DNA from 4 places in the Streptomyces sp. SJL17-4 genome. Region 4 is predicted to be linked to each of the others. Evidence: riboswitches for the same ligand, from Rfam matches in the RefSeq annotation. Region 4 holds a riboswitch; each other region holds the start of a gene.

Region 1 (3,249 bases), 2.7 Mb from region 4:
CCTGTAGCCCGAGCCCGCCCGGCCGCCGGGAAGCGGGGTCCTTCGACGTCCACCTGCCCGCGCAGACCGCCGCGGCGCCTCCCCGCGCGCGTGGCCGGGCCGGGTCCCCGGCCGTACGCCGGTCGGCCCCCTGGGAGTCGCCGCCCCGGGCGGCGGCGGCCACCCTGGGAGGGCGCGGTACGGGCCGCGGGGACGGACCGGGCAGGAGAGCACAGGTGGGGCACCTCCCAGGAGCGATCGGTGGGCGGCGCGGCGGCGAGGGCCGTGGCCCGTACGGGGGTGCCCGGAGGTTCCTCCGGGCGCTGCCGCCGCTGATCATCGTGGGTGGGGTCGTCTTCGACGTCCTGACGCCGGCCAAGTACAGCGCGGCGCCGATGTTCTCCGCCGCCCCGCTGATCGCGGCACCGTTCTTCTCCACCCTCACGACGCTGCTCACCGGGATCGCCGCCGTCCTCGCCTCGGTCGGGCTGCACGTCTACAACGGCACCGCGACCGAGATCCCCTCGCTCACCGAGATCCTGACGGTGCTCACGGTCTCCGTGCTCGCCCTGCTCATCAACCGGGTCGTCCGCCGCAGCGGTGAACGGCTCGCCTCGGCGCGGGTCATCGCGGAGACCGCGCAGAAGGCGGTGCTGCCGACGCCCGCCGAGCGGATCGGCGGGCTGCAGTGCGCGGCGCGGTACGAGGCGGCGCAGGCGGACGCGTTCATCGGCGGCGACCTGTTCGCCGTCCAGGACACCCCCTACGGGGTGCGGCTCGTGGTCGGCGACGTCCGGGGCAAGGGCCTGGACGCGGTCGAGGCCGTCGCCGTCGTCATCGGGGCGTTCCGGGAGGCGGCCGAGCAGGAGCGGACCCTGGAGGGCGTGGCGCAGCGGCTCGAACGGGCCCTGGCCCGGGAGGGCACCCGCCGTCATGGGCTCGACGCCTTCGAGGGGTTCACCACGGCCGTCCTCGCCGAGATCCCGCGCGGTGACGGGGGCGGCACCTTCGACGGTTTCGTACGGGTCGTCAACCGCGGGCATCCGCCGCCGCTGATGCTGTCCGCGGACGGGAGCCTGGACACGCTGGAGCCCGGCGAGCCGGCACTGCCGCTCGGCATGGGCGATCTGGCGTCGTGGCCGGACCGGGCCGAGGCGCGGCCGTACCCGCCGGGCGCGACGCTGCTCTTCTACACCGACGGTCTCTCGGAGGCGCGGAACGCCGAGGGCGTCTTCTACGACCCGGGGGAGCGGCTCGCCGGGCGGATCTTCCCCGGGCCCGAGGAACTGCTCGACGCGCTCGTGGACGACGTACGGCTGCACACCGGCGGCGGGTCGACGGACGACATGGCGCTGCTCGCGGTGAGCCGCCCGGCGACGGGGCAGCCGAAGCGGCGCCGGACGATGCCGGTGGTGCCGCCGGGCGGGCCCGGATCCCCCCGCGGCAGGCCCGGTCACCGACCGTAGTCGCGAGGTGTCACTGCGATAACAATTGACATAACGTCAGGTAGCGAGGGTTTCGGCGTCCCTTGCTGAAGGGAGGTCAAGTCGGACTATTCCCTCCCAATTCAATGAATGATCAAGAGGAACAGCTTGGAATCGGCACCCCGCGTCTATTAACGTTCGATAACGCAGCGCGGTCGTCCCAGCCGTCGCAAGAGACGGCACCGTGCGCACGCGCCGAATCCTGAAAAGGAACCGGGGAACCACTACTTGGGGTGAATCGGGCCCTTCGCACTTGTGCGACCGTGCCCGTAGGAGACCTTCCTGCTCCGAACCCGTCAGCTAACCCGGTAGGCGAGAAGGAAGGAAAGGAGCGCGCCTCCGTGGCGTCCAACACTCCCGCACCCGAAGCCCCCTTCGATGCCTTCGGTGGTGGTGCGGGCCCCGCCGCCCCGGACACCGAGTGGAACCCCACCGAGGGATCCCTCCGCGCCGAGAGCCGCTCCGGCGGCCGCCACCGTGTCGTCAAGCAGCGCTCCAACTTCGCCCGTTCCTCCACCGTCCTCGGCGTCGGTGTGATCGCGGCCGTCGGTGCGGGTGGCCTCGCCACCGCGCAGGAGAAGCCCCCGGTGGCCATCTCGCTGCCGGACCTCCCGGACCTCGACCTGCCGGACGCCCACGACCTGCCCGGCGTCGGCGACCTCCTCCCCGAGGAGACCCACGAGACGGTCAGCGCGGCCCGCGCCAACCCGAACCCGCTCACCGTCGCCACGTACGCCACCGTCGACGACGAGCAGGGCACGAAGACCCCGCAGATGCAGCAGGCCGGCCTGATCACCCAGGACGGCCCGGCCGCGAAGGCCGCGCCCGGCGCCGGCGACGCGGGCGAGGCCCTGCGCGCCCGCATCCTCCAGCAGGCCGAGCAGCAGCAGGCCTCCGCCGACGCCGCCGAGAAGGCCGCGGCGGAGAAGGCGGCGGCCGAGAAGGCCGCCGCGGAGGCCGCGGCCAAGGCCGACGCGGCGGAGAAGGCGGCCGCCGAGGCGAAGGCCAAGGCCGAGGCGGAGGCCAAGGCGAAGGCGGAAGCCGAGGCCAGGGCGAAGGCCGAGGCGGCGGCCGAGGCCGAGCGCCTCGCCAAGCTCGCCGCGAGCTACACGCTGCCGCTCTCCTCGTACAGCCTCAGCGCCACCTACATGCAGTCCGGCTCGATGTGGTCCTCCGGCTACCACACCGGCCTCGACTTCGCCGCCCCCACCGGCACCCCGCTCAAGGCCGTCCACGGCGGCACCATCAAGTCGGCGGGCTGGTCCGGCTCGTACGGCTACCGCGTCGTCCTGGAGCTCTCGGACGGCACCGAGATCTGGTACGCCCACATGTCCTCCATGACGGTCTCCGCCGGCCAGACCGTGGGCACCGGCGAGACGATCGGCCGCGTCGGCGCCACCGGCAACGTCACCGGCGCCCACCTCCACATGGAGGTGCACACGCCCGGCGGCTCCGGCCTCGACCCGGCGGAGTGGCTGCGCTCCAAGGGCCTCAGCCTCTGACACCCCGGCTCGCCACCTGAGCCGACGGAATAGGCCCGGCGGGGCGGACGGTTGTCTCGACCATGACGACTCTCCGCCCGCTGGGCAGTTCCGACCTGCACGTCTTCCCGCTCGCCCTGGGCGGCAACGTCTTCGGCTGGACCGCCGACGAGGCGCAGTCCTTCGCCGTCCTCGACGCCTACACCGCCGCGGGCGGCAACTTCGTCGACTCCGCCGACGTCTACTCGGCCTGGGCCGAGGGCAACGAGGGCGGCGAGTCCGAGACCGTCATCGGCCGTTGGCTC
Region 2 (3,249 bases), 3.8 Mb from region 4:
GCGCGAAGCCGCCCTCGTCGCCGAGGCCGGTGGAGAGGCCCTTGCGCTTCAGCACGGCCTTGAGGGTGTGGTAGATCTCGGCGCCCCAGCGGAGGGCCTCGGAGAAGGACTCCGCGCCGATCGGGGCGATCATGAACTCCTGGATGTCCACGTTGGAGTCGGCGTGCGACCCACCGTTGAGGATGTTCATCATCGGAACGGGCAGCAGGTGCGCGTTCGGGCCGCCGAGGTAGCGGAAGAGCGGGAGGTCCGAGGCCTCGGACGCGGCGTGCGCGACGGCGAGGGAGACGCCGAGGATGGCGTTGGCGCCGAGGGAGCCCTTGTTCTCGGTGGCGTCCAGGTCGAACATGGCCTGGTCGATCAGGCGCTGCTCGGTGGCGTCGTAGCCGACGAGCTCCGGGCCGATCTGCTCGATGACGGCGAGGACGGCCTTCTCGACACCCTTGCCCAGGTAGCGGTTCGGGTCACCGTCGCGAAGCTCGATGGCCTCGAACGCACCGGTGGAGGCGCCGGACGGAACAGCAGCACGACCGGTGCTGCCGTCGTCGAGGCCGACCTCGACCTCGACCGTGGGGTTGCCTCGGGAGTCCAGGATTTCCCGGGCTACGACGACGTCGATGGACGGCACGAGCATCTCCTTTTTGGGATGTGACGCTGGATGTGACGCAAGGTCGGTGCAGGGTCGCTTGGCCTTGCGACAAGAGCCTAACCGGCTCGGGGGCTCCGGCCAGCCGGGCGCCCGCCCGCTGGGACGAAAAAGGACCCGAGGGCATGCATCTCGGGACGAAGGACCCCAGATCTACCAGTCGGTAACCACGGAGTCCTCCTGAAACGGGGGAACCCCGGCCCGACGCGCACGGGGGAGAGACGCGTCGGGCCGGGGTGGTCACCGCGGGAGGGTCGGAGGGTCCGCGTGAGCCGCCGGACTCACGCGGGCCGCCGGGCTCACTTCAGGTGAAGCTGCTGGCCCGGGTAGATGAGGTCGGCGTTGTCGACGACGTCGTCGTTCAGCTCGAAGAGCTCGGCCCAGCCGCCCTTGACGCCGTGCGCCTGGGCGATCTTGCTGAGGGTGTCGCCGGTCACGACCTTGTACTCGCCGTCACCCTTCTTGACCTTCTTGCCGGTCGGGGTGGTGACGGTCTTCTTCGCGGCGGCCTGCGGAGCGGCCTGCTGCTGCGTGGCCTTCTTCGGGGCCTGGCGCTGCTCGCTGCGGGTGGTCGGCTGCTCGGCCTTCCGCTCCTGCTGCGGCTGCTGCTGGGTGCTCTGCTGCGGCGCGCTCTCGGTGGCGCCACCGTCGTACGAGGCGCCGGAGAGGCCCACGCCACAGGACGGCCAGGCGCCCTTGCCCTGGCCCGCGAGGACCTTCTCGGCGATGGCTATCTGCTGGGACTTCGACGCCTGGTTGGCGGTCGAGGCGTAGGCGGTGCCGCCGTACGCGGCCCAGGTGGAGGCCGAGAACTGCAGGCCGCCGTAGTAGCCGTTGCCCGTGTTGATCGACCAGTTGCCGCCGGACTCGCACTGGGCGACGCGGTCCCACTCGGAGGCCGTGGCGGCCGAGGCGGTGCCCGCGGTCATCAGCGGGGCGGCCACGGCGACACCGGTGACGCCGACGAGCGTGGCGACCTGGGTGGCCTTGGAGGGACGGCGGTGTTTGCCCTTGCCGGAAAACAGCATGGAGATTCTCCTCACCGACGCCTGTGAGGTGAGCTGTCGGGTTCGGGCCGGAAAGTTGCCCGGCCGCGTGTCCTAGCACGCGGCTTCACCCCAAGCCGATCGTCGGCCGTCTGTCTCAACGGCCGGGGCCGGCACTTACCTTGGGTCCCCCACTCCTGCCTTCGGCGCTTGCGCGACGACTGTTCCCATCGGCCGACGGCAGGATTCGGCGTTTCGGTCGACGGGGCCCGCGGTGGCGAGCGGTGACGACCGTAGACACAGACCCACCGGAAGTTCAAAGAGGCGTATTGCGGAAATAACGCCCCTACTTGCCTTCCGATGGGGGGTGTTTGTGCAGGTGAGAGGTGACGGGAGCAAAGTTTGCGGGCGTGACACGCCAGTTGGGGCGAAGAGACCCATGTCTCACTTGCCCAGAACCGGACATACGCCCCCGAATCACTCCGCCGACGCGGTCGAACCGTTCGTCAGGTCGAGAGCCTGACCAGGGAGGATGAAGTCCGGATCGAGGCCCACGGTCTGCCGGTTGGCGTCGTAGAGGGCGGTCCAGCCCCCGGGGAGTTCGTTCTCCTGTGCAATGTCGGACAGATTGTCGCCCGGCTGCACGAGATAGGAGCCCGAGTTGCCCTGACTGTCAGTTGCGTCCGTTTCCTTCGAAGCGTCAGCCGGCGCCGCCTTCGGGGGCTTTTCGGTCAGGTTGTTGTCCGATGAAGCATGTCTACCCGATTCAGCGGAACTGTCCGGGTTGCCGGTTTCCTCCGGCGCGGCGTCACCCCGGTGCTTCCCGGTTCCGGGAGTGGCCGACGACACGTCATCCGTCGGCGCACCGGGCTCGGTGGCCCCCGGCGCGTCAGGGGTGCCGGGCGTACCCGGCGTACCCGGCGTAAGGGATGTATCGGGCGTGCCCGGAGTGGTGGGCACGGTCGGGTGGCTCGGGTCGGTCGACACGGAGGGGCTCGCCGGGGTGGTCGGCGTGACGGGAGCGGTCGGCGAGACGGGCGTGGCGGGCGCGGTCGGCGAAGCCGTCCCCGTGCCCTTCTTCGCGTCCTCGGACCCCTTCGCCCCCTCGGCGGCCTCCGAGGTCTCCTCGGAGGTCCCGGGCAGACCCGTGGTCCAGTTCGACTCGGGAACCGGCCCCGTGGGGGCCTTGGGGACGCTCGCGGGACCGGGGTCCACGCCCGGCGACGTGCCGTCGTTCGTCAGGCCGGCGATCGGCGCGCAGGTGGCCCACTCGTTGGAGCCCTTGGCAAGGGCCTTCTCGGCCACCGCGATCTGCTGGGCGCGACTGGCCAGATCGGGGCTGGGCGCGTACGTCAGGCCACCGTTCCGCTCCCAGCTGTCCTGGGTGAACTGGAGCCCGCCGTACATGCCGTTGCCGAAGTTGGCGCTCCACTGGCCGCCGGACTCGCATTCGGCGACCCGGTCCCAGGTGGCTGCGTCGGCCGCGGAGGCGGACCCGGTGGCGAGCAGCGGCAGCGCCATGGCGGAGCCGGTCACACCCGCGGCGACGACGATTGCGGGGGCCTGACGGGGGCGACGGTGACGTCCGTTCCCGGAACGCATAGGAGCGCCTTTCGC
Region 3 (3,249 bases), 850 kb from region 4:
GCCGTCAGGGCCGGGCTGCCGGAGGCCTGCGCGAGCGTCTCGTGGAACCAGCCGCCGAGGGAGCGCAGATCCTCGCCCTGTCCGCGCCTGGCCCGCTCCTGGCCCAGCCTGACCAGGCCGCGCAGCACCTTGAGATGGGCCTCCGTGCGCCGTTGGGCCGCGCGGGCGGCCCCCAGGGGTTCGAGCAGCGCCCGCATGTCGAGCAGATCGGCCGCCTCCTGCTCGGTGGGTTCGGCGACATGCGCCCCGGCGTGGCGGCGGGTGACCACGAAGCCCTCGGACTCCAGGGTGCGCAGGGCCTCACGGACCGGGACCCGGGAGACCCCGTACCGGCGGGCGAGCTGGTCCTCGGTCAGCCGGCTGCCCCGCTCGAAGACACCGGAGACGATGTCGTCCCGGATCGCCGTGCATACCGAGTGCGCGGGAATGCGCATGTCCGACCTCCGCCTTGGTCTGCGCGAGTCAATTCCAGCGGCGCCTGTTCTGCGCCCGATCTGCGACTCTATTGCAGCGCGCCGGAATTTCCGATGCCCCGGCGGAATATCGGTCTCCCGCGACCGACGAAAAGCCCCGGCTCTGTACGAGCCGGGGCTTTTGCGATGCGGGTGGGGCGGCGGAACGGGCACTGGGGGCGGCGGCGGAACCGCCGGTCCTGCGCGAGGCGTCCTCGATCCGTCCTGGATCGGACGTCGACGCCGCGGGGATCAGACGTTGACGCCGCGGGCGCGCAGATACGAGATCGGGTTGATGTCGGAGCCGTACTCGGAGGTCGTCCGCGCCTCGAAGTGGAGGTGCGGGCCGGTCGAGTTGCCGGTCGAGCCCGAGATGCCTATCCGCTCACCCGGCTCGACGCTCTGGCCGACGTAGACCCCGATGGAGGAGAGGTGGCCGTACTGGGTGTACGTGCCGTCGTTCATCCGGATGACGACGTTGTTGCCGTACGCGCCGCCCCAGCCGGCCTCGACGACGGTGCCCGAGCCGACGGACACGACGCTGCTGCCGTAGGAGGCGTGGAAGTCGATGCCGGAGTGGCTGCCGGAGGACCAGAGCGAGCCACCGGTCTGGTAGCCGGTCGAGACGTACGTGCCCTCGACGGGGAGCTGGAAGGAGGCCAGGCGGCGGCGCTCGGCCTCACGGGCGGCGCGCTGCTCGGCCTCGCGGATCTCCTTGGCACGGGCCTCGGCCTTGCGCTTCGCCTCGGCCTTGGCCTTCGCCTTGGCGGCGACCTCGAAGGCCTCCTGCTCCTGGGCGGCGGCCTGGGCGTCGATCCGCTCGGCGAGGGAGTCCTCGGTGATCACCTTGGTGAGACCGGTGTCCTCGAGGGAGGAACGGTTCTCCGTGTCGGCGGCGAGCGCCGGGGAAGCGAGGGTTCCGATGACGCCGGTGGTGGCGAGCGTCGCCGCGCCGGCGATGCCCACGCCGCGGCGCGCCATCCGGCTCGGAGCACGATGCTTCCCGGTGGCACGGGTGAACGCCATGTAGGGGCTGGTCCTTTCCTTCCCTCTCGCCTACCGGGTTAGCTGACGGGTTCGGAGCAGGAAGGTCTCCTACGAGCCCCTCCGTACGAGACGAAGGCGCCCGATTCACCCCAGGGACTGCGTATGGGTCCCCGGCTCCCCAGGCTCGCGCCTGACGGGGACTCGGCGATGTCTGTCCGATGCCGCGGGTGCGGCACGTGCAACTGACGAACAGACGCACCGACGCTATGCGGATCGTCTTTCAATCACCAACCGGACACGCCTTTTGTAAGACATGCCACAGGGCATACGATCACCCTTGACCTTAATACGGACAAACAGGAGGACCCCGACGAACTATGCCGTCGGGGCCCTCCTTTGTCATGCCGGCGGCGTGAATCAGCCGGTCACGACGGTCACTTCACCGATCCCGAGCGCGCGCACCGGCTCCGCGATCTGCGCCGCGTCGCCGACGAGCACGGTGACGAGCCGGTCCACGGGGAAGGCGCTGACCACGGCCGCGGTCGCCTCGACCGTGCCGGTCTCGGCCAGCCGGGCGTACAACTGGGCCTGGTAGTCGTCCGGGAGGTGCTGCTCGACCTGGTCGGAGAGCGTCCCGGCGACGGAGGCCGCGGTCTCGTACTTGAGCGGCGCGACCCCCACCAGGTTCTGCACGGCCGTCTCCCGCTCGGCGTCGGTGAGCCCCTCCGCGGCCAGCGTCCGCAGCACCTTCCACAGGTCCTCAAGTGCCGGGCCGGTGTTGGGCGTGTCGATGGAACCGCTGATGGCGAGCATCGAGGCGCCGTTCCCCCGGCCGTCCGAGCGGAGCACCTGCCCGAAGGCACGCACGCCGTACGTGTAGCCCTTCTCCTCGCGCAGGACCCGGTCGAGCCGCGAGGTGAGGGTGCCACCGAGGCAGTAGGTGCCCAGGACCTGGGCCGGCCAGACACTGTCGTGGCGGTCGGGTCCGACCCGGCCGATCAGCAACTGGGTCTGGACGGCGCCGGGACGGTCCACGATGACGACCCGTCCGGTGTCGTCGGCGGTGATCGGCGGCATCGGGAGCGGCTCGGCCGGCTCGCCGGTCCAGGCGCCCAGGGTCTCGGCGAGGACCTTGTCCAGGTCGACGCCGGTGAGGTCGCCGACGACCACGGCGGTGGCCGTGGCGGGCCGGACGTACGCCTCGTAGAAGGCGCGGACCGCGGCGGCGTCGATCGCCTCGACGGTCTCCTCGGTGCCCTGGCGCGGCCGGGACATCCGGGCCTCGGCCGGGAAGAGCTCCTTGGAGAGCTGCTTGGCGGCGCGGCGGGACGGGTTGGCCGTCTCGTGCGGGATCTCGTCGAGGCGGTTGCGCACCAGGCGCTCGACCTCGGTCTCGAGGAACGCGGGCGCGATCAGGGCCTCGGAGACGAGACCGAGCGCCTTGGGCAGCCGGGAGACGGGGACCTCCAGGGAGACCCGTACGCCCGGGTGGTCGGCGTGCGCGTCGAGCGTGGCGCCGCAGCGCTCCAGCTCGGCCGCGAACTCCTCGGCGCTGTGCTGGTCCGTGCCCTCGAAGAGCGCGCGGGCCATGATGGTGGCGACACCGTCGAGGCCGGCGGGCTCGGCGTCCAGCGGGGCCGGCAGGAAGATCTCCACGGCCACGACCTGCTGGCCGGGGCGGTGACTGGTCAGCACCGTCAGGCCGTTGTCCAGGGCGCCGCGGTCCGGGGCCGGGAAGGCCCAGGGCCGGGCGAGGCCCGGCGTCGGCTGCGGGTGGAAGTCCATGCTCGTCAAAGACGCGGCGGCGTCG
Region 4 (3,249 bases):
TACCGGCGGCCACGCCTGGTCCGGGTCGGCCGGCACCGGCAGGCCGAGGACCTGCGCGGCGCGCAGGGCCACCCGGGTGTGGCCGTCGGGCGACAGGTGCAGCCGGTCGTCGTCCCAGGCGCGCCGGTCCTGTACGGACTTCAGCGACCACAGGTCGAGGACCGGGCAGCCGTAGCGGTCGGCGATGGCCCGGACGTGCCCGTTGTACGTGGCGATCTTGCCGCGCAGGTGCTTGAGGAGGATCACGTCGCGGGTGTCGAAGCCGGTGGTCACCATGACGGTGCCGACGGCGGAGGTCAGTCCGGCGACGGCGCGCTCGAAGCGCTCGGCGACGTCGTCGGGGTCCGTGCCGGGGCGGATGATGTCGTTCCCGCCGGCGCAGAAGGTCACCAGGTCGGGGGCGAGTTCCTTCGCCCGGGGGACCTGTTCCGCCACGATCTGGTCGAGGAGGCGCCCGCGTACCGCCAGGTTGGCGTAGCGGAAGGCGTCGTGCTCCGGCAGCTGGTCGGCGAGCAGCACCGCGAAGCGGTCCGCCCAGCCGACGTACGTCCCGTCGGGCCCGGGGTCTCCGACGCCCTCGGTGAAGCTGTCACCGATCGCCGCGTACGACCCGAATGCGTTCTTGTCTCTTGATCTCGAATCGTCTGCCACGGGTGCACATCCTTCCCCTTCGGATGTGACTTACGCGACCGTAAGGAGGGGTTGACGCCGGGTGACATATGCCACCGATAAAGAATTTGCCAAGCCGGAATAGGCCGAAGGCCCGGCACGTGGGTGCCGGGCCTTCGGGGAGCTGCTCGTGTCAGCGGGGGACGCTCCGTCAGACGGAGACGCCGTGCTGACGGAGGTAGGCCAGCGGGTCGACGTCGGAGCCGTAGCTCGGCGAGGTGCGGATCTCGAAGTGCAGGTGCGGGCCGGTGGAGTTGCCGGTCGAGCCGGAGAGGCCGATCTGCTGACCGCCGGAGACCGTCTGGCCGGTCGAGACGGAGAGGGAGGAGAGGTGGGCGTACTGCGAGTAGTTGCCGTCGGCGTGCTGGATGACGACCTCGTTGCCGTAGGCGCCGCTCCAGCCGGCGGAGACGACCGTGCCGGCGCCGACGGCGCGGACGGCGGTGCCGGAGGAGGCGATGAAGTCGACACCGGTGTGGTAGCCGGAGGACCACATGGAGCCCGAGGCGCGGTACGGGGTGGAGAAGCCGCCGCTGACCGGGGCGACCCAGCCGGAGGCGGAGGTCGAGGCGCCGGAGGCGGAGGCCCCCGACGACTGCGAAGCCGACGAGCCCGACGACTGCGTGCTCGCGGCCGGAGCGGCGGCGCGCTCGCTGCTCCGGGAGGCACGCGTGCTGTCGCCGTTCTTCGAGGAGCTCTCCGCAGAGGCCTTCGCCGGGCTCTTGGGGGCGGCGGCCTTGGGCGCGGCGCTCTTCGGTGCGGCCTTGGCGGTGCTCTTGGCGCCGAGGGTGAGCTTCATGCCCGGCAGGATGAGCGAGGGGTCCTCGCCGACGACCTGACGGTTGTCGGCGTACAGCTTCTGCCAGCCACCGGTGAGGTCGTGCTCGGCGGCGATCTTCGACAGGTAGTCGCCCCGCACGACGGAGTACGTCTTCGGCGCGGCCTTCGTGGCGGTGGGCGCGGCCTTGGCGACGGCGGGGGCCTTCACCTGGGCGGCGGCGGTGACGGCCTGGCCGGGAGCGGCCGGGGCGGCCTGCTCGGCGGCGTGGGCACCGGTGGCACCGAGGAGCGGGAGGGCGACAACGGCGCCTCCCGTACCGGCGGCGGCGATTCCGCGGGTGAGGCGGTTGGACTTGATGCGGCGGTGCTTACCCTTCGCGGGCATGGCGAATTCCTCTCCGGCGCCTACGAGGTGAGCTGTCGGGTTCGGACTGGAGATGTCCGGTCACGCTCTCGCGCGACTTCACCCCGAGCCGTCCTGCGTCGCGGGACCGGCGTACTTCCTTGGGTCCCCCGCTCCTGCCACGCATGGGATGGGTGGAATTCCGGACGGTGGCAGGATTCGGCGGTCCGACCGGATTGACGGTGACGCTAGACGAGCGGGGTCGGCACGAACAAGCCACGGATTTCTCCCGGCTTTCCCCGTACGGCCTTTCACCCGGAATTCCGGTCACCCTCCGTGGATGACGGACCCTCGATTTCCTTTTTGCGCAGGGCATTTGCTTCGGGCGTCCGGCCACGATCCGTCACTTCTATGACCCTGCTCACGCGCCGAGACTCATCTCACCTGTAAACAGGGCGCGTTATACGCAACGCCTCAATTCGGACAGATCACCCATTCCCGTCCAGGGGGGTGCGCCATCACAGCCCCACCTGGATGATTGCCCCTGGAACCGATCTCGCGTCGGGCACCCGAACGTCGACCATCAGGAGCATCCGTGACGCAGCAGCTGCCGCAGGTCCCGCCCATCGAAGCGAACGAACCCGAGCTGGCCGAGGTCCGCAACTTCCGGGATGTGGGCGGCCTGCCGACGACGGACGGGCGCGCCGTGCATCCCGGCCGCCTCTTCCGTAGCGGCCACCTCGCCCACGCCACCGAGGAGGACGTCACCTTCCTCGACTCGCTCGGACTGCACACCGTCTTCGACTTCCGGAACCTCGCCGACCGGAAGATCGAGGGCCCGGACGTCGAACTGCCGGGCGTACGGAACGTGAACATACCCCTCAACGACCCGGCCGACGGAAAGGAGTTCTGGAAGCTGGTCCGCGACGGCGACATCGAGCAGCTGCGGGACATCCTCGGCGACGGCAAGGCCGCAGCCCGAATGTCCGACTCGTACCGGAAGATGGTGGTCGAGCGGACCATGGAGCACAGCCGGATCCTGCACTCGCTGGCCGAGGACAGCCTCCCCGCCCTGATGCACTGTGCGGCCGGCAAGGACCGCGCGGGGCTCTCCATCGCGATCACCCTGCTGGCCGTCGGGGTCGAGCGGGAGGCGATCGAGGCCGACTACGTGAAGTCGAACGACCCGCACCGCCGCTACAAGGTACGCCGCAGCTCCACCGCCCCGGACGCGATGTCGCCCGAGGTGATGGAGCTGCTGAGCCCGCTGTTCGACGCGCGGGTGGAGTACCTGCGGGGCGCCTTCGAGACGATCGAGGCGACCTGGGGCTCGGTGGACACCTACCTCACCGAGGGCCTGAAGCTGTCCCCGGAGACCCGCGAGCGCCTCCGCGAGCGGCTGCTCACGGAGGCGTGACCAGGGCCTACCGGTTACCGGGGCCTACTGGTTCTGGCCG

The links. Region 4 has a riboswitch for cyclic di-AMP ahead of N5875_RS06305 (LysM peptidoglycan-binding domain-containing M23 family metallopeptidase). Riboswitches for the same ligand answer to the same signal wherever they lie in the genome.
Positions count from the first base shown of each region.
Region 1: another riboswitch for cyclic di-AMP. It lies ahead of N5875_RS18475 (M23 family metallopeptidase); the one in region 4 lies ahead of N5875_RS06305 (LysM peptidoglycan-binding domain-containing M23 family metallopeptidase).
Region 2: another riboswitch for cyclic di-AMP. It lies ahead of N5875_RS23460 (transglycosylase family protein); the one in region 4 lies ahead of N5875_RS06305 (LysM peptidoglycan-binding domain-containing M23 family metallopeptidase).
Region 3: another riboswitch for cyclic di-AMP. It lies ahead of N5875_RS09790 (M23 family metallopeptidase); the one in region 4 lies ahead of N5875_RS06305 (LysM peptidoglycan-binding domain-containing M23 family metallopeptidase).

Region 1 covers NZ_CP104578.1:4,148,249-4,151,497, reverse strand. The annotation lists gene N5875_RS18485 (MerR family transcriptional regulator) at 1-7, shown strand, start outside; gene N5875_RS18480 (PP2C family protein-serine/threonine phosphatase) at 237-1,445, shown strand; cyclic di-AMP (ydaO/yuaA leader) riboswitch at 1,647-1,793, shown strand; gene N5875_RS18475 (M23 family metallopeptidase) at 1,805-2,965, shown strand; gene N5875_RS18470 (aldo/keto reductase) at 3,028-3,249, shown strand, end outside.
Region 2 covers NZ_CP104578.1:5,203,357-5,206,605, reverse strand. The annotation lists gene eno (phosphopyruvate hydratase) at 1-634, opposite strand, end outside; gene N5875_RS23460 (transglycosylase family protein) at 946-1,674, opposite strand; cyclic di-AMP (ydaO/yuaA leader) riboswitch at 1,678-1,851, opposite strand; gene N5875_RS23455 (transglycosylase family protein) at 2,110-3,234, opposite strand.
Region 3 covers NZ_CP104578.1:2,268,684-2,271,932, forward strand. The annotation lists gene N5875_RS09785 (GntR family transcriptional regulator) at 1-434, opposite strand, end outside; gene N5875_RS09790 (M23 family metallopeptidase) at 705-1,478, opposite strand; cyclic di-AMP (ydaO/yuaA leader) riboswitch at 1,491-1,656, opposite strand; gene N5875_RS09795 (pitrilysin family protein) at 1,857-3,224, opposite strand.
Region 4 covers NZ_CP104578.1:1,419,335-1,422,583, forward strand. The annotation lists gene N5875_RS06300 (SGNH/GDSL hydrolase family protein) at 1-651, opposite strand, end outside; gene N5875_RS06305 (LysM peptidoglycan-binding domain-containing M23 family metallopeptidase) at 821-1,834, opposite strand; cyclic di-AMP (ydaO/yuaA leader) riboswitch at 1,839-1,999, opposite strand; gene N5875_RS06310 (tyrosine-protein phosphatase) at 2,388-3,209, shown strand; gene N5875_RS06315 (DUF6126 family protein) at 3,234-3,249, opposite strand, start outside.